2 regions of the Streptomyces sp. S6 genome follow, and region 1 is predicted to be linked to the other one. Evidence: riboswitches for the same ligand, from Rfam matches in the RefSeq annotation. Region 1 holds a riboswitch; the other holds the start of a gene.
The links. Region 1 has a riboswitch for cyclic di-AMP ahead of ACVNF4_RS05960 (transglycosylase family protein). Riboswitches for the same ligand answer to the same signal wherever they lie in the genome.

Region 1 (10,415 bases):
CGAGCGCGCGCCGGGGGCTCTGAGCCAAACCCGACCTAGCTCTCCGCCACCTTGAACGCGATCCCGTCCAGGATGTCGTGCTCGCTGACGACGACCTCCCGCGCCCCCACCCGCTCCATGATCGCCAGCAGGACGAGGGCCCCGGCGCCGATGACGTCGACACGGCCGGGGTGCATGGAAGGGATGGCCGCACGCTCCGCGTGGGTGGAGCGCAGGAGCCACTCCGTCAGTTCGCGGACCTTGTCGTCGGAGATACGGGAGTGGTGGATGGCGGCGGAGTCGTACCCGGGCAGGTCCTGGGCGATCGCCGACAGCGTCGTCACGGAACCGGCCAGCCCCACCAGCGTGCGCGCCTCGCGCAGCGGGACCGACGCCTCGGCGAGGTCGAGCGCGGCCTCGATGTCGGCGCGCATCGCGGCGATCTGCCCCTCGGTGGGCGGATCGGTGACGACGCCGTCGTGCACGAGGTGCCGCTCGGTCATCCGCACGCAGCCGACGTCGACGGAGCGCGCCCCGCGTACGCCGGTGTCGCCGACGACGAACTCCGTGGAGCCGCCGCCGATGTCGACGACGAGGTAGGGCGTCGCGAGGTCCGCGCGTCCCGTCAGCTCCTTGGTCGCGCCGGTGAAGGAGAACACGGCCTCCTCGTCCCCGCTGACGACCTCCGGCTCGACGCCGAGGATCTCCAGGACGCCCCGGACGAAATCGTCCCGGTTCTCCGCGTCGCGGGAGGCGGAGGTGGCGACGAAGCGGACCTTCTCGGCGCCGTGCTCCTTGATGACGGCCGCGTACTCCCGGCACGCGGCGAACGTCCGCTCCAACGCCTCCGGCGCGAGTCGCCCGGTCCGGTCGACCCCCTGACCGAGCCGGACGATCGTCATCCGCCGGTCCAGATCGACGAGTTCACCGGTCTCGGGGGTGACGTCGGCGACGAGGAGGCGGATGGAGTTGGTACCGCAGTCGATCGCGGCGACGCGGGTCATAAGGGGGCACTCCTTTGGAGAGGATGCGGACCGGGAACTATGTGAACGCCGGTCCAGGCACTTCCGGCCCGTCCGGCGCTTGAGGACGAGGCCCCTTCAGGGCCGAACGGGGTCGAAGGGGCGGAGCCCCTTCAAAGGACGGGAAGGGTAGGGGCGGCGGGGGCGACATCACTCGGCGGGAACCACACACGCACCCTTGCGCCACCACTCCGGCAGCATCGCGAGCGCCTCGTCGCCGAGGGGGTTCACACCCGGGCCCGCGGCGAGGGAGTGCGCGACCAGGACGTGCAGGCACTTCACCCGGTCCGGCATGCCGCCCGCGCTCGGGAACCCGGCCAGCACCTCGATCTCGTCACGCCGCCGGACGTAGTCCTCGTGCGCCGCGCGGTAGGCCGCCGCCAGCTCCGGGTCCTGCCCGAGCCGCTCGGTCATCTCCTTCATCACGCCGTTCGCCTCCAGCGTGCCGATGGCGGAGTTCGCCTTGGGGCACGTCAGGTAGTACAGCGTCGGGAAGGGGGTGCCGTCGGGGAGGCGGGGGGCCGTCTCGACGACGTCCGGCTGTCCGCAGGGGCAGCGGTGGGCGATCGCGCGCAGACCCCGAGGGGGGCGCCCGAGCTGCTGCCGGAACGCCTCGACGTCCGCGTCGGTCGGCTCGGTGCGGTCGGTGGTCGGGGGAGGCGTTTGCATGTTCGTACGATCGTCTCTCTGCTGTCGGTGGAGGGGGCGCCGGAGGGCCGGTACCTCTCCAGTATCAGGGGACTACGGCCGCACCCCGTACCCGTACGACCCGGCCGCCGCGTCCCGTAGTACCCGTACGACCCTCAGCCGGCGTCAGGGGCGCGCGGACGACTCGTACGCCGTAGCCCCGTACAACCCGTGGACCACGTCAGGGTCACCCCTCAGAGCCACCCCACGCTCACCGCCCGACCGCGTCCGCCTTGTCCACCCCGTCCCACACGTTCGCGTACCACGGCCGATCCGCCGCCCCCGCGTCCGCGCGAGCCTGCTTCGCCGCGTCCGGGTCGACGACGACGAACCCGGTCTCCCCCGGCATGACGTAGTGCAGCCGCAGCCGGATCTGCTGCTCGGCGTACGCGTCGTCCTGCCAGCGGGCCTTCAGGTCACGCAGCTGCTCCACCTTGTCCCGGGCCCGCTCCTGCTCACGCTGGAGATCGGCGATCTCGGCGCGCTGGGAGACGTACTGCCGCATGGGATAGGCGAGGGCGACGACGAGGGTGCACAGGACGAGCGCGAGGAGGGCGGCGCGGCCGGTGAGCCGGGAGCGGCGCTGCTGGCGCTTGTTCTGCGAACGGTAGACACGGGCCGCGGTCTGTTCCCCCAGGGCGCGGAGTCTGGTCGCGGTCGAGAACCGGTCCTTGTCCTTGACGGCCATGCGCCGCGCCTCCCGTTCATACGTGCGTACGTCCCCGCACACGGTACGGGACCGGGTACGGGGACGTACGGATGACGCCTCTCAAGGCTTACGGGAAGCCCCTTAAGGGGTTCAGCCCTTGAAGCGGGGGAACGCCGAGCGACCGGCGTACACCGCCGCGTCGTCCAGGATCTCCTCGATGCGCAGGAGCTGGTTGTACTTGGCGACGCGCTCGGAGCGGGCCGGGGCGCCGGTCTTGATCTGGCCGCAGTTGGTGGCGACGGCGAGGTCGGCGATCGTGACGTCCTCAGTCTCACCGGAGCGGTGGGACATCATGCACTTGAAGCCGTTGCGCTGCGCCAGCTCGACCGCGTCCAGCGTCTCGGTGAGCGAGCCGATCTGGTTCACCTTGACGAGGAGCGCGTTGGCCGTGCCCTCCTCGATGCCACGGGCGAGGCGCTCGGGGTTGGTGACGAAGAGGTCGTCACCGACGATCTGGACCTTGTCGCCGATGCGGTCGGTGAGGACCTTCCAGCCGGCCCAGTCGTCCTCGAACAGCGGGTCCTCGATGGAGACGAGCGGGTAGGCCGCGACGAGCTCCTCGTAGTACTCCGTCATCTCGGCGGCGGAGCGCTCCTTGCCCTCGAAGAGGTACTTGCCGTCCTTGTAGAACTCGGAGGCGGCGACGTCGAGCGCGAGGGCGATCTGCTCGCCGGGGACGTACCCGGCCTGCTTGATCGCTTCGAGGATGAGGTCGAGCGCGGCGCGGTTGGAGTCGAGGTTCGGCGCGAAACCGCCCTCGTCGCCGAGACCGGTGGACAGGCCCTTGGTCTTCAGCACCTTCTTGAGGGTGTGGTAGACCTCGGTGCCCCAGCGCAGGGCCTCGGAGAAGGACTCGGCGCCGATCGGCGCGATCATGAACTCCTGGATGTCGACGTTGGAGTCCGCGTGGGACCCGCCGTTGAGGATGTTCATCATCGGCACCGGCAGGAGGTGCGCGTTCGGGCCGCCGAGGTAGCGGAAGAGCGGCAGGTCGGACGCCTCGGAGGCGGCGTGCGCGACGGCGAGGGAGACGCCGAGGATGGCGTTCGCGCCGAGGGAGCCCTTGTTGTCGGTGGCGTCCAGGTCGAACATCGCCTGGTCGATCAGGCGCTGCTCGGTCGCGTCGTAGCCGACGAGCTCCGGGCCGATCTGCTCGATGACGGCGAGGACGGCCTTCTCGACACCCTTGCCCAGGTAGCGGTTCGGGTCACCGTCGCGCAGCTCGATGGCCTCGAAGGCACCGGTGGAGGCGCCGGACGGGACGGCGGCACGACCCGTGCTGCCGTCGTCGAGGCCGACCTCGACCTCGACCGTGGGGTTGCCTCGGGAGTCCAGGATTTCCCGGGCTACGACGACGTCGATGGACGGCACGAGCATCTCCTTCTTGGGATGTGACGCGGGTACGCAGCGCGCGAGGGTGCTGCGTGGACGAGCCTAACCGGCTCCGGGGGTTCGGCCAGCCGACCTACCACCCCATGGGACAGAACCGACCGTACTCATTGTTCATACCGGGAACAAAGAGGGGGTGGCCAGGGGGCGAACAAAGAACAGAAACAAACCCGCCCCGGCGCGCACGGGGGAACGCGCACCGGAGCGGGGGCTTGTGGGGACCGGGCTGCCTACTTGAGGTGCAGCTGCTGACCCGGGTAGATGAGGTCCGCGTCCTCGATGATGTCCTTGTTCAGCTGGAACAGCTTCTGCCAGCCGCCGGCGACCTTGTGCTTGGCCGCGATGGAGCTGAGGGTGTCGCCCTTGACGACCTTGTACTCGCCGTCGCCCTTCTTGACCGTCTTGCCGGCCGGCGTGGTGACGGTCTTGGAGGACGTCGGCTTCGGGGCGCTCTGCTTGGGCGCGGCCTGGCGCTCGGTGGAGCGCGACGAGGCGGGCGCCTCCGAGCGGTTGCCGCTCGAACCGCTGGACGAGGAACCGGAGTTGGAGCCGGAGGAGGACGAGCCGCCGCCGTAGGACGCGCCGGACAGACCCACACCACAGCTCGGCCAGGCACCCTTGCCCTGCGAGGCGAGGACCTTCTCGGCTATCTGGATCTGCTGCGACTTGCTGGCCTGGTTGGCGGTCGCGGCGTAGGCGGTGCCGCCGTACGCGGCCCAGGTCGAGGCGGAGAACTGGAGGCCGCCGTAGTACCCGTTGCCGGTGTTGATGGACCAGTTGCCGCCGGACTCGCACTGCGCGACGGCGTCCCACTCGGAGGCGGTCGCGGCGGAGGCGCTGCCCGCCGCCATCAGCGGGGCGGCGACGGCCACGCCGGTGACACTGGCGAGCGCGACGACACGGGTGGCCTTGGACGGACGACGGTGCTTGCCCTTGCCGGAAAACAGCATGGATCGATCCCCTCACCGACGCCTGCGAGGTGAGCTGTCGGGTTAGGGCCGGTTGAGTTGCCCTGTCACTTCCGTGACTTCACCCCAAGCCGGTTCCGGCGGCGTCAACCACCGTCTCCAGCACTTACCTTGGGTCCCCCGCTCCTGCCCACGGCGCTTGCGCGACGACTGTTCCCGGAAGCCGCCGGCAGGATTCGGCGTGTGCGGCGATCGGGGCTCGGGTTGCCGAGCGGTCACGACCGTAGACATGCGCCGAGCGGATTTTCAAAGACGATCAGGGCTTCTGAGACTCATCCCACACTTTCACCAAAACGGACATTCATCGCGAACCAGGGCGCTGAACTGCCGTGATTCCGCCCGCTTTTACGCCTTTGCGCACGCCGCCCCAGCCGTCACTCACTCCCCGAGAGACAGCGTCTGACCGGGGACGATGGCGCTCGGGTCGGACCCGATGAGCTTCTCGTTCGCGGCGTAGAGGCCGCGCCATCCGCCGTCAAGCTCAAGGGAGTCGGCGATCGAGGTGAGCGTGTCCCCGCTGCGCACGGTGTACGACGTCGGCTCGTCCGCACTCAGGCCGCGATGCCGTCCGGTGCCAACGCCCGCGGAGAGCGTCGAGGCCCCCTCGGTCGCGACCGGGATCGTCGCGGCAGCAGCGGCGACCCCGCCGACCGCACCCGCACCCGTGTCGACGAGGCTCCAAGACCCGGCGCTCTGCACGGGTTTGTCCGGCTCGTCCACCTTCGACGGAGCTGTGGGCGTGCTGTCGGATTCCTGTGGGGCGCTCGGCGTGATCCGCCCACCGGCCTCACCACCGGGCTTGACCGCACCGGGGGCGGCAGGAGCCGAGGGCGACGGCTTCACGGGGGCGGCACCGGCCGCGGGGGGCGTGACGGCGGACGGGGCGGACGGGGCGGACGGCGACGGCTTGGGCGAGGGCGTCGTCGAGGAGCCGGTGCCCGAACCGCCCGTCGAGCCCGCCCCGTTGGCCGGGTCGGTGACTCCGGACGAGCCGGGCTTACCGGTCGATCCGGACGTACCGGTCGATCCCGTGTCGTCGGCGACAGGGCCCGACCCGCTCTCCTTCGTCAGCCCCGAAGTGAGCGCGCAGACCGGCCAGACACCCGGCCCTTGGTCGGCGAGGATCTTCTGGCCGATCGCGATCTGGTCGCTGCGCGAGGCGAGGTCGGGGCGCTCGGCGTAGGTGAGACCGCCGTACTTCTTCCAGTCCTCCAACTTGATGTGCAGTCCGCCGAACTGACCGGAGCCCGTGTTCTCGTCCCAGGCGTTGTCCGTCTCGCAGCCGGCCACCTTGTCCCAGACGGTCGGCCCGACGGCCGGCCCGTCCGCCGCGCTCGCGCCGCTCGCACCGAGCAGCGGGATGGCGATCGCGGAGCCGGTCACACCGGCGGCGACGAGGAGTGCCGGTGCCTGGCGGGGGCGACGGTGACGGCCGTTCCCGGAGAGCATGCGGACGCCTTTCTCACGACGACAGGGGCCGACGACACAGGGCCGCCGCGGCGCGGTGTGGGGGCCGCTCCGGCTTGTGAACGTATCGGCATACGATCACCTGTCACAAGTTCATGCCGCGCAGATCACGTGAAGATCACAGAGTTGAGGGCGTGTCAGCTTTACTTCGGTGGCTGAGATGTGAAGTTGACCGGCAGCGTGCGCAGACCGCGCATGATCAGCCCGCCGCGCCATCTCAACTCGTCCGGCTGGACCGCGAGTTGAAGGTCCGGCAACCGGGTGAGCAGGGTCGCGAGTGCCGTCTGGCCCTCCAGGCGGGCCAGTGGGGCGCCGAGGCAGTAGTGGATGCCGTGGCCGTAACCCAGGTGCTGGTTGTCTCTCCGGGAGAGGTCCAGCCTGTCCGGGTCCTCGAATCTGGCCGGATCCCGGTCGGCGGCGGCGAGGACGACGAGTACCGGGTCGCCGGGGGCGATGTGCTGTCCGCCGAGGGCGAGGGGGGCGGTCGCGAACCGCCAGGTCGCCAGTTCGACGGGGCCGTCGTAGCGGAGGAGTTCCTCGACGCCGGTCTCCAGGAGCTCAGCCTCTCCCGCTGCCAGGGACTTCTGGAGGAGTTCGCGCTGATCGGGGTGGGTGAGGAGGGCGAGGGTGCCGTTGCCGATCAGGTTCACGGTCGTCTCGAAGCCCGCGAACAGCAGGATGAACGCCATCGCCGCCGCCTCGTTCTCCGTGAGGTGCTCGCCGTGGTCCGAGGCGCGGATCAGGCCGGAGATGAGGTCGTCGCCGAGGTCGCCGCGTTTGCGGTGGATGAGGTCGAGGAGATAGGCGCGCATCTTCTTGACCGACCTCGCGACACCGCCCCTCGGCCCGCCGCCGTGGCGGATCATCATGCCGGCCCAGTCGCGGAAGTCGTCCTGGTCCTCCCTCGGGACGCCCAGCAGATCGCAGATGGCGTAGATGGGGAGGGGGAAGGCGAAGTCGTGGATGAGGTCGGCCTCGCCCTTCGCGGCGAAACGGTCGATCAGGTCGTCCGTCAACTCCTGTACCCGGGGCGCGAATTCGGCCACCCTGCGGGGGGTGAACGCCTTGCTGACCAGTCGGCGCAGCCTCGTGTGGTCCGGCGGGTCGATGTTCAGCAGGTGCGTCATCAACTCGGCCTTGCGCTCACCGGGGATGCCGGTCTTGCCCTTCGCGTGTGCCGGTTCGTCGTGGTGCGCCGGGTTCTTCGAGAGGCGGGCGTCCGCGAGGGCCTGCTTGGCGTCCGCGTACCGGGTGACCAGCCATGCCTCGACGCCGCTGGGGAGCGTCGTCCGGTGCACGGGGGCGTGCTCGCGGAGCCAGGCGTATGCCGGGTAGGGGTTGGAGGCGAACTCCCAGGTGAAGAGGGTGGGGGCGGGAGGGGTGTGCGCCGGGTGGCTGGTGTTGCTGGTGGTCACTCCTCGACGGTATCCCGTTTCCGCCGGAGCGCCTCGGCGCGGGTTCGGGCGAAGGGATCGCCGTGCGCGGCGGCTCTGTCGTACTGGGTGAGCGCCTCCGCCGTCCGCCCCGTCTTCTCCAGGACGACGCCGAGGTGTGCGATGTCCTGGGGGTCCCTGCTGTGGCGGAAGTGCTCTTCGGCGTCGTCGAGGCTCTGCGGCTCGGCCCTGATGTCGTCCAGGATGCGGACGGCCCTGTCGTCGCCGTCGTGAATCGCCCGCTCCAGGTAGGGCTGGGCGGTCTCGGTCTCGCCGCGCAGGAGGTGGTAGACGGCGAGGCTGCGGGCGGTGGGGACGTCGTCGTCTTCGTGGAGGCGGAGGTGGTACTGGGCGGCGCGGGAGGCGTCGGCGAGGCGGAGGTCGAGTTCGCCGAGGAGGTGGGGGGCGTTGTTGTCGCCGAGGTCGGCGGCTTTGCGGAGGGCCTGTTCGGCGAGGGCGAGGTGGGCTTCGGCGAGGAGGCGGGGGGCCGTGGGGGTGGGGGTGCGGTCGGTGGCGGTGCGGAGGTAGGGGAGGGCCTCGTCGGGGGCGCCTCGGGTGAGGAGGAGCCGGCCGACCTGTTCCGCGACCTGGTGCAGTCCGGCGTCCGCCGCCTTGCGGTACCAGTGCAGCGCGGTCTCCTGGTCGCCGTCCGCCTCCTTGATGAGGCCCAGCATGTGCATGGCGTCCCGCTTGCCGGCCTCCGCGAGGCGGGTGAAGTGGGCTCGGGCGGTGCTGCGGACGGCGTGCTGGGCGTCGGCGGTGGTGGATTTCAGGGCGTGGCGCCAGATGGACATCGGCACGGAGTCCGGGGGATCCCGTAGGGCGTCGGCGATGAGGGAGCCGTAGGGGCGGCAGGTGTCGTCGGGGCCTTCGAGGAGGAGGCCGGTGATGTCGTGCACCGGGGCGAACACCTTGTCCCACGCGTCTTCGTGGACGAGCGCGTGGGAGTAAAAGAGGGACATCTCCGCCACCAGGTCGCGTGGGATGCCGTCCCGCAGGCCGCACCGGACGAGGTCGAGCGCCGCGAGCAGGAGGCCCTGGTGAGGGCGGCAGCCGCTGCCCGCGCCGGACGCCCCGCGAACCGTCTCCGCGAACAGGGGGGCCAGCGCGAGGTACTGCGTGACGCCGGTGTCCCCCCTCCACTCCAGCGCCTCCACCAGCCGGGGATCCGCGCTGTCCCCCGCGCGCCGTAGCTCCGGTTTGCTCCACGCCGTGCTGAGCCGTTCCACCCTGGCCAGGGCGAGGACGCGGTGCGCGAGGGTGTCGGCGGCGGCCATGTGCGCCTCGTACACGGTGTCGTTCATCGTGCCGACGACGGGGACGCCGGCCCTCTTCAACTCCGCCAACAGGGCGGTGTCCAGGTCGCGTTGGGTGAGGTGGGCGTCCAAGTCGTCCAGCCACAGGACGTATCGGCCGGGGCGGCCGGCGAGGATGCCGGGCAGGGCCCGCAGGTCGGTACCGGGGTTCGGCGTGCACACCCGTGCCTCCGGCGGCAGTTCGACGAACAGCGCCTCCCACGCGGTGCGGGTCTTCCCCGCGAACTGTCGTCCCCTGACGACCAGCAGCCCGTCCTCCTCGAACCATCCCTCCAGGCTCGCCTCCACATCCCTGTTCACGTACTCCGTCAGCCTCGACCACTCCTTCAGCCTCGACGCGCCCCGGATACCCAGCGCGAGGGGGTCGGCGTCGCCGAGGGTGAGCCAGGTGTCGGGGTTGAGGTTGGGGGGTGGGGTGAGGTTGTGGAGGAGGGAGGGGGTGTAGGAGTAGCTGTAGGTGATGTTGGTGCCGGTGACGGGGCCGTGGAAGGTGGCGTTGCGGAAGTCGATGTGGTCGTCGTGGGTGGGGGGTTGTTCGTCCGCTGCGGTGGGGGGCGGTTGTTCCAGTTTGGCGCCTACGAGCATGGAGGTGAGGGTGGTTACTCGGTCGGGGGGTGCCAGGTCGGTGGGGGCCGAGTCGGTGGGGGCCGGGTCCACTCGCTCCCCGTACTGTCCGATCAGCTCACGGAGCCGGTCGACCTGCTGGTCGTTCGCTCGGTTGAGGGACTCGCTGAACTGGCGAGCGGGGAGGGAGAACCTCTCTTGGAGAGGCTTAAGGGGGTTGAAGAGCGCGGCCGGACGGGAACCTCTTGGGTCCACTTCGTCGAACCACTCGTGCAGCGCCAGCGAAACCTCCGCCCCCACGTTCGATCTCAGCGCACCCCCCAGCACCCGAGCCGCCTCCGCCGCCAGCTCCTCCAACTCCCGCTCCATACACGCCCCCGCGCCCCGCGAACCGGATCAGAAATCCCACCGTACTCGCTGACCAACGCGAAAACGCCTCCCGCGCCCAACACCTCGCGGACGACAGACGCCCCGCCCGCCGAACTCCTCGGCGGACAGGGCGTCCTTGGTCGTAACTACCCGCTCACGACCCTCAGTTGTGGATCGTCACGCAAGCCTTCGTCCCGGGGTACTTCTCCCACCACCCGCACGCCTTCGTGTTGTTGGCGAAGCTCTGGTCGACGGCGGAGCCGACGGTCACCGTCTCGGTGCGGGAGGCGCTCTCCAGGGTGCCGTAGTAGCCGTAGGTGGTGCCGATCTCGAAGATCGGGCGGTCGGTCCAGGCGCGGTTGTTGGACTTCTTGGACAGCTTGAAGCTGTCGACGTGCAGCTTCGTCCCCTTGAGGTCCAGGCAGACCGACCCGGACCCGTCGGTCGACCCCGCGTTACCGGCACACCCGGTCGCGCTGAGTATCCCCACCTCCGCGGCCTGCGCCGACCCC
Region 2 (6,362 bases), on a different contig from region 1:
CTCTCGCGGACCGGGAGATCAAGCTGCCCCGGGTCAGCCCGCGTTCAGTTCCGCCAGCGGCAGCGTGTGGCTCGTCTGGAGGACCTTCGCGCGGAGGTACCGGACGTTGTGGGGGGTCGTGAAGACGCCGGTGGGGACGCGGTTCTGGACGGTCAGGCCCAGGGCGCGGAGCTGGTCGGCCTTGTCGGGGTTGTTGGAGAGGAGGTCGAGGGAGGTGATGTCGAGGGCCGTCAGCATCTGGGCCGCCGCCGTGTAGTCGCGGCCGTCCTCCGGGAGGCCCAGCGCCTTGTTCGCCTCGTACGTGTCCAGGCCCTGGTCCTGGAGGGCGTAGGCGTCGAGCTTGTTGTAGAGGCCGATGCCTCGGCCCTCCTGGCGGAGGTACAGCAGGACGCCGCCCGTCTCCGCTATGCGTTCCACCGCCTCGCGGAGCTGGGGGCCGCAGTCGCAGCGGGCGGAGCCGAAGACGTCGCCGGTGAGGCATTCGGAGTGGAGGCGGACGAGGGGGGTGGTGGTGCCGGGGTCGCCGAGGATCACGGCGAGGTGCTCCTGGCCGTCGGTGAGGCCGTGGAAGGTGACGATCTCGGCGTCGACGGAGTAACCGTCGGTGAAGCGCAGCGGGACCCGGACGCGGGAGCGCTGCGTGGCGGCGGGGAAGTCGGGCATGCGGGTCTCCGGGGTCCGGTGTGGCGGGGCTTGCCAAGAAACCATGTGATTCAGATTTGAAGCACATGACCGGTTCCCGACCCTACTCCTCGTTTTAAATTTGAAGCAACCCGTTTGATGTACGTCACGTGACGCCTTCGCACCCCGAGGATCTGCGCAGCCAGGGAACCTCCTCCCCCTCCAGCCCCCCGGCGATCCGCCGGCTGATCTCCTCCAACTGCCCCACCTGCTCCGGCGTGAGCCGGTCGAACACCGCCGCACGGACCGTCTCGACGTGCCCCGGCGCGACCCGCTCCAGGATCGACAGCCCCTCGTCCGTGAGCGCCGCGATGCTCCCCCGCTTGTCCCACCCGCACTGCTCGCGCCGGACCAGCCCGTCCTTCTCCAGCCGCGTCACCGCGTACGTCAGCCGGCTCCGGGTGATCTTCGTGCTCTCCGCGAGTTCCGTCATCCGCAGCCGGCGCTCGGGTGCCTCGGAGAGGTTCGCCAGGATCGAGTAGTAGAGGTGCGGCATGCCGGCGTCCTGCTGGAGCTGCCGGTCGAGCGCGTCCTCCAGCAGGACCAGCGCGGAGACGTACGCACGCCACGCGCGCATCTCGTCGGGGTTGAGCCAGCGGGTCGTCATACGACCAGTGTAGGTTTGTTTCAAACTTGAACCAACCGTCAGTGGCACCAGCCCAGGGGGAGACCGCACCGATGCCCTACCCGTACGTCCTCCTCTCCGCCGCCGTCTCCCTCGACGGCTACCTCGACGACACGACCCCCGACCGCCTCCTCCTCTCCAGCCCCGCCGACTTCGACCGCGTCGACGAGGTCCGCGCCTCCGTCGACGCCATCCTCATCGGCGCCGGCACCATCCGCGCCGACAACCCCCGCCTCCTCGTCAACTCCCCCGACCGCCGCGCCGCCCGCATCGCCGAGGGCCGCCCCGAGTACCCCCTCAAGGTCACCGTCACCGCCTCCGGCGACCTCGACCCCGACGCCAACTTCTGGCACACCGGCGGGGAGAAGCTCGTCTATACGACCGACCCCGGCGCCGAGCGGATCACGGAACTCGGGATCCCCGCCGGCGTCGTCCCCCTCGGCCCGGAACTGGACTGGCACCGGCTGCTCACCGACCTCTACGAGCGGGGCGTCCATCGGCTCATGGTCGAGGGGGGCGGGACGATCCACACCCAGCTCCTCCAGGCGGGCCTCGCGGACGAACTCCAGCTGGTGCTGGCCCCGCTGTTCGTCGGCGACCGGAACGCCCCCCGCCTCTTCGGCCCCGGCACCTACCAGGACGGGCGCCTGAACCTCGTCCGCACCCAGCGCATCGAGGACGTCGTCCTCATGACCTACCGCCCCGCCATCACCCCCGCCGACCACCACTGGCTCGCCCTCGCCTGCGACCTCGCCGCCCAGTGCCCGCCGTCCGACACCGCCTTCAGCGTCGGCGCGGTGATCGTCGCGGCGGACGGGACGGAACTGGCGCGGGGGTATTCGCGAGAGGGGGACGACGGTGTCGTCCACGCGGAGGAGGCGGCGCTGGCGAAGGTGGCCGGCGGCCTGGCGGGGGCGACCGTGTACAGCAGCCTGGAGCCGTGTGCGCGCAGGGCGTCGAGGCCGGTGCCGTGCGCGGGGTTGATTCTGGAGGCGGGGGTGCGGAGGGTGGTGACGGCGTGGATCGAGCCGGACACGTTCGTTCAAGAGGCTGATGGGAACGGGTTGTTGAGGGAGGCGGGGGTCGAGGTACTAGTACTCCCGGAGTACGAGGGAAGGGCAAAGGCGCCGAACAGCCACCTCCTGTGAGCTGACCCGCCCGGCCCACCCCAACCTGCGCCCCACCCCCGGACGGGCCACGCTGCCCACATGAGACCAGCCACCCCCGTCCTAGCCGCTGCCCTCCTCCTGTCTCTGGCCGCCTGCTCCACAACCCCTTCCGACACCCGCCAAATGGCCCGAGCCCTCCCCCCGGACGCGTCCTTCACGCACCCGGGGGTCCTGGTGAACAAGGCACAACTGGACGTCGCCCGAGAGAACGTGCACGCCGGGAAACAGCCCTGGCTGCGCGCCTACCTGGACATGCGGGACAGCAAGTACGGCTCGTACAAGTACCGCCCGGAGCCGTACGAGAGTGTCGACTGCCCCGGCGGAGACCAGCCGAACCGCCCGGCGCACGGGTGTGTGGAGGAGCGGCAGGACGCGATCGCCGCGTACACGCAGGCCCTGCTGTTCAGCGTCACCGGCAAGCAGGCGCACGCGGTGAAGGCGCGGGAGATCATGGACGCCTGGTCGGCGAAGATCAGACGGCACACCGAGGACGACGCCGGGTTGCAGACCGCGTGGGCGGGGTCGACGTGGACGCGGGCGGCGGAGATCGTCCGGCACACGCCGGGCGCGGGGTGGCCGCAGGACAGGGTCCTGAGGTTCGAGGCGATGCTCAGGAACGCCTACCTCCCGGCCGTCACCCGGGAGGTCCCGGACTACAACGGCAACTGGGACCTCGCGATGACGGACGCGGCGATCGGCATCGGCGTCTTCACGAACGACCACAAGGTCTTCGACCACGCCCTGGCCCGCTTCCGCGCCCGCGTCCCCGCCTACTTCTACCTGGAGAAGGACGGCAGGATCCCGATCGCCCCCGCCCACGCGGGCCTCGACGACCCGGCGAAACTCACGAAGTACTGGTTCGGGCAGACGACGTTCAAGGACGGCGTCTCCCAGGAGACGTGCCGCAACTTCAAGCACGCGGGCTACTCGCTGGCCGCGTCCTCGCACATCGCGGAGACCGCCTGGCACCAGGGCGTCGACCTGTACGGCGAGGTCAAGGACCGGCTGAAGGCGGCGGCCGAACTGCACGCCCGCTACCAGGAGGGGGAGCAGGCGCCGGCGTGGCTGTGCGGTGGGAAGGTCGACCGGAACATGGGTCCTGACCTGGAGGTTCTCGTCAACCACCTGGAGGGCCGGCTCGGTGAGTCTGTCCCGGCCGCGCACCGGCTCGTGGCCCGGCACCGGCCCGCCGGCACGGACGACCTGTTCGTGGCCTGGGAGACCCTGACGCACGCCGGTAACCCGGGGGTCTAGCGGAACCGGTTTGGAGTTCCCCGCGGCGTGTGCCTATAGTTATCTCAACGGCGCGGGGTGGAGCAGCTCGGTAGCTCGCTGGGCTCATAACCCAGAGGTCGCAGGTTCAAATCCTGTCCCCGCTACTGAAAAAGGACCGGGATCCTGGAAACAGGGTCCCGGTTCTTTTGTTGTTCCGGGTGGTCACTCTGTGTATTGCGGAGTTCCCACCTGTCACCCAACTCGCCCGTTTTTCCCCGTCGTTGACCCGAAAATTCCGGGCCAAAAATGTTTGTGGATCAAGCAGAACCGCTTGGAAACGGGCCCTGAGGTCGATTAACGTTCGATAACGCAGCACGGTTGTCCCAGCCGTCACAAGAGACGGCTCCGTGCGCACGCGCCGAATCCCGTAAGGGAACCGGGGAACCACCACCTTGGGGTGAATCACGCGGACGCCCCCGCTCGTTCACGAGCGGACGGTTTACGCGCGTAGGAGACCTTCCCGCTCCGAACCCGTCAGCTAACCCGGTAGGCGGCGGAAGGAAAGGAGTGCGCCCGCGTGGCGAACCCGACTGCCCCAGAAGCCCCCGCCCAGCCGACCTTCGGATTCGGCAGCTACCGCGTCGAGGACGAGGGACCCTGGGAGGAGTGGAACCCCACCGCGGACTCCGTCCCGGCCAAGGGCAAGCACCGGGTCGCCAAGCAGCGCACCGGCGGCGGCGGTTTCGCCCGTAGCTCCACGGTCCTCGGCGTCGGCGTCATAGCCGCCGTCAGCGCGGGCGGCATGGCCAGCGCCAACACGGGCAACGCCCCCGTCTCCATCTCCGTCTCCGACATCCCCGGCGTCGGCTCCCTCGTCTCCGACGACGGCGACCAGGCACCGGAGCCCACGCCGATCGCGAGCATCGTCAGCGAGGCCGGCCAGGAGACCTCCGACGCAGCCGAGGCGCTGCGCAACCGGATCATCGCGCAGGCCGAGTCGCAGGCGACGCAGGCCGACCAGCAGGCGAAGGTCGCCGCGCAGCGGGCCCAGGCCGAGGCCGCCGCCAAGGCCGCGAAGGCCGCGCAGGCCAACGTCAAGGAGGCCAAGCAGGAGGCGGACGACGCGGCCCGCGAGAAGAAGGAGCAGGCGCGGCTGGCCGAGCTGGCCAAGCAGTACTCGCTGCCGACCTCGTCGTACGTCATCACCTCCACGTTCGGTCAGGCCGGGGCGCTGTGGTCGTCCGGGTACCACACCGGGCTCGACTTCGCGGCGCCCACGGGCACGCTCATCAAGGCCGTCCACAGCGGGACCATCACGGAGGCCGGGTACGCCGGGTCCTACGGCTACCGGACCATCCTCACGCTGGATGACGGCACCGAGATCTGGTACGCCCACCAGTCCTCCATCAGCGTCAGTGTCGGCCAGAAGGTCGGGACGGGTGATGTGATCGGGCGGGTCGGGGCGACCGGGAACGTCACCGGGGCGCATCTGCACCTGGAGGTGCACCCGGGTGGAGCGTCGACGGGGATCGACCCCGGGGCGTGGCTGCGGAGCAACGGGATCAACCCCTGAGGGGTTAGTACTTGAGGGGTAGCTCGTGAGGCCTACGGGTCTTACGAGCTGCCTCTTTTTTGCGTGCTGTTTCCAGCCGTTGCGGTCCGGGACGGAATTCGCCCCTCCAGGACCGTTGTTGACGCAGAGCATGACTACTCTGCGCCCTCTCGGCTCCTCCGACCTCGAAGTCTTCCCCCTCTCCCTCGGCGGCAACGTCTTCGGCTGGACCGCCGACGAGACCGCCTCCTTCGCCGTCCTCGACGCGTACGCCGCCGCCGGCGGGAACTTCGTCGACACCGCCGACTCCTACTCCGCGTGGGTCGACGGCAACAGCGGGGGCGAGTCCGAGACGATCATCGGCAAGTGGCTCAAGGCACGGGGGAACCGGGACGACATCGTCGTCGCCACCAAGGTCAGTCAGCACCCCGAGTTCAAGGGGCTGTCCGCCGACAACATCAAGGCGGCGGCCGAAGCGTCCCTGAAGCGGCTCGGGACCGATCACATCGACCTCTACTACGCGCACTTCGACCAGCCCGAGACGCCGGTCGAGGAGGTCATCGGGGCCTTCGACGAACTCGTCAAGGCGGGCAAGGTGCGGCACATCGCCGCGTCCAACGTCACGCCCGAGCGGCTGCGGGAGTACCTCGACTTCTCCGACCGCGAGGGGCTCGCCCGGTTCGTCGCGATCCAGCCCCACTACAACCTTGTCTCCCGCGACACGTACGAGGGGGAGCGGCAGGAGATCGCCTCCAAGGCCGGCCTCGCCGCCGTCCCCTACTTCGCCCTCGCTTCCGGCTTCCTCACCGGCAAGTACCGGCCGGGGGTGGCCGTCGAGAGCGCGCGTGCCGCCGGTCAGCACCTCGGCACCGAGCGGGGGGTGAAGGTGCTTGCCGCGCTCGACGAGGTCGCCGCCGCGCATGACGCCGAGGTCGCGACCGTTGCCCTTGCGTGGCTTGCGGCTCAGCCGACTGTTGCTGCGCCGATTGCTTCTGCGCGGACGGTTGAGCAGGTGCCGGCGTTGGTGGCTGTGGCGGAGCTGGAGCTGACGGAGGGGGAGGTGGCTCTGCTTACGGAGGCTTCGGCGTAGGTGGGGCTGTTGGGGGTGGGTGCGGGGCCG

Region 2: linked by a shared signal. The riboswitch ahead of ACVNF4_RS06965 (M23 family metallopeptidase) and the one ahead of ACVNF4_RS05960 (transglycosylase family protein) in region 1 are both predicted to bind cyclic di-AMP.

The regions. Positions count from the first base shown of each region.
Region 1 covers NZ_JBTYMC010000025.1:8,946-19,360, reverse strand. Annotated here, with positions in the region: gene ACVNF4_RS05980 (Ppx/GppA phosphatase family protein) at 36-983, opposite strand; gene ACVNF4_RS05975 (DUF501 domain-containing protein) at 1,152-1,670, opposite strand; gene ACVNF4_RS05970 (FtsB family cell division protein) at 1,900-2,376, opposite strand; gene eno (phosphopyruvate hydratase) at 2,488-3,774, opposite strand; gene ACVNF4_RS05960 (transglycosylase family protein) at 4,017-4,736, opposite strand; cyclic di-AMP (ydaO/yuaA leader) riboswitch at 4,741-4,902, opposite strand; gene ACVNF4_RS05955 (LysM peptidoglycan-binding domain-containing protein) at 5,133-6,203, opposite strand; gene ACVNF4_RS05950 (cytochrome P450 family protein) at 6,365-7,636, opposite strand; gene ACVNF4_RS05945 (tetratricopeptide repeat protein) at 7,633-9,903, opposite strand; gene ACVNF4_RS05940 (hypothetical protein) at 10,067-10,415, opposite strand, start outside.
Region 2 covers NZ_JBTYMC010000031.1:13,261-19,622, reverse strand. Annotated here, with positions in the region: gene ACVNF4_RS06990 (GTP cyclohydrolase II) at 34-663, opposite strand; gene ACVNF4_RS06985 (MarR family winged helix-turn-helix transcriptional regulator) at 788-1,288, opposite strand; gene ACVNF4_RS06980 (dihydrofolate reductase family protein) at 1,360-2,454, shown strand; gene ACVNF4_RS06975 (alginate lyase family protein) at 2,515-3,729, shown strand; tRNA gene ACVNF4_RS06970 (tRNA-Met) at 3,781-3,854, shown strand; cyclic di-AMP (ydaO/yuaA leader) riboswitch at 4,097-4,258, shown strand; gene ACVNF4_RS06965 (M23 family metallopeptidase) at 4,268-5,263, shown strand; gene ACVNF4_RS06960 (aldo/keto reductase) at 5,394-6,332, shown strand.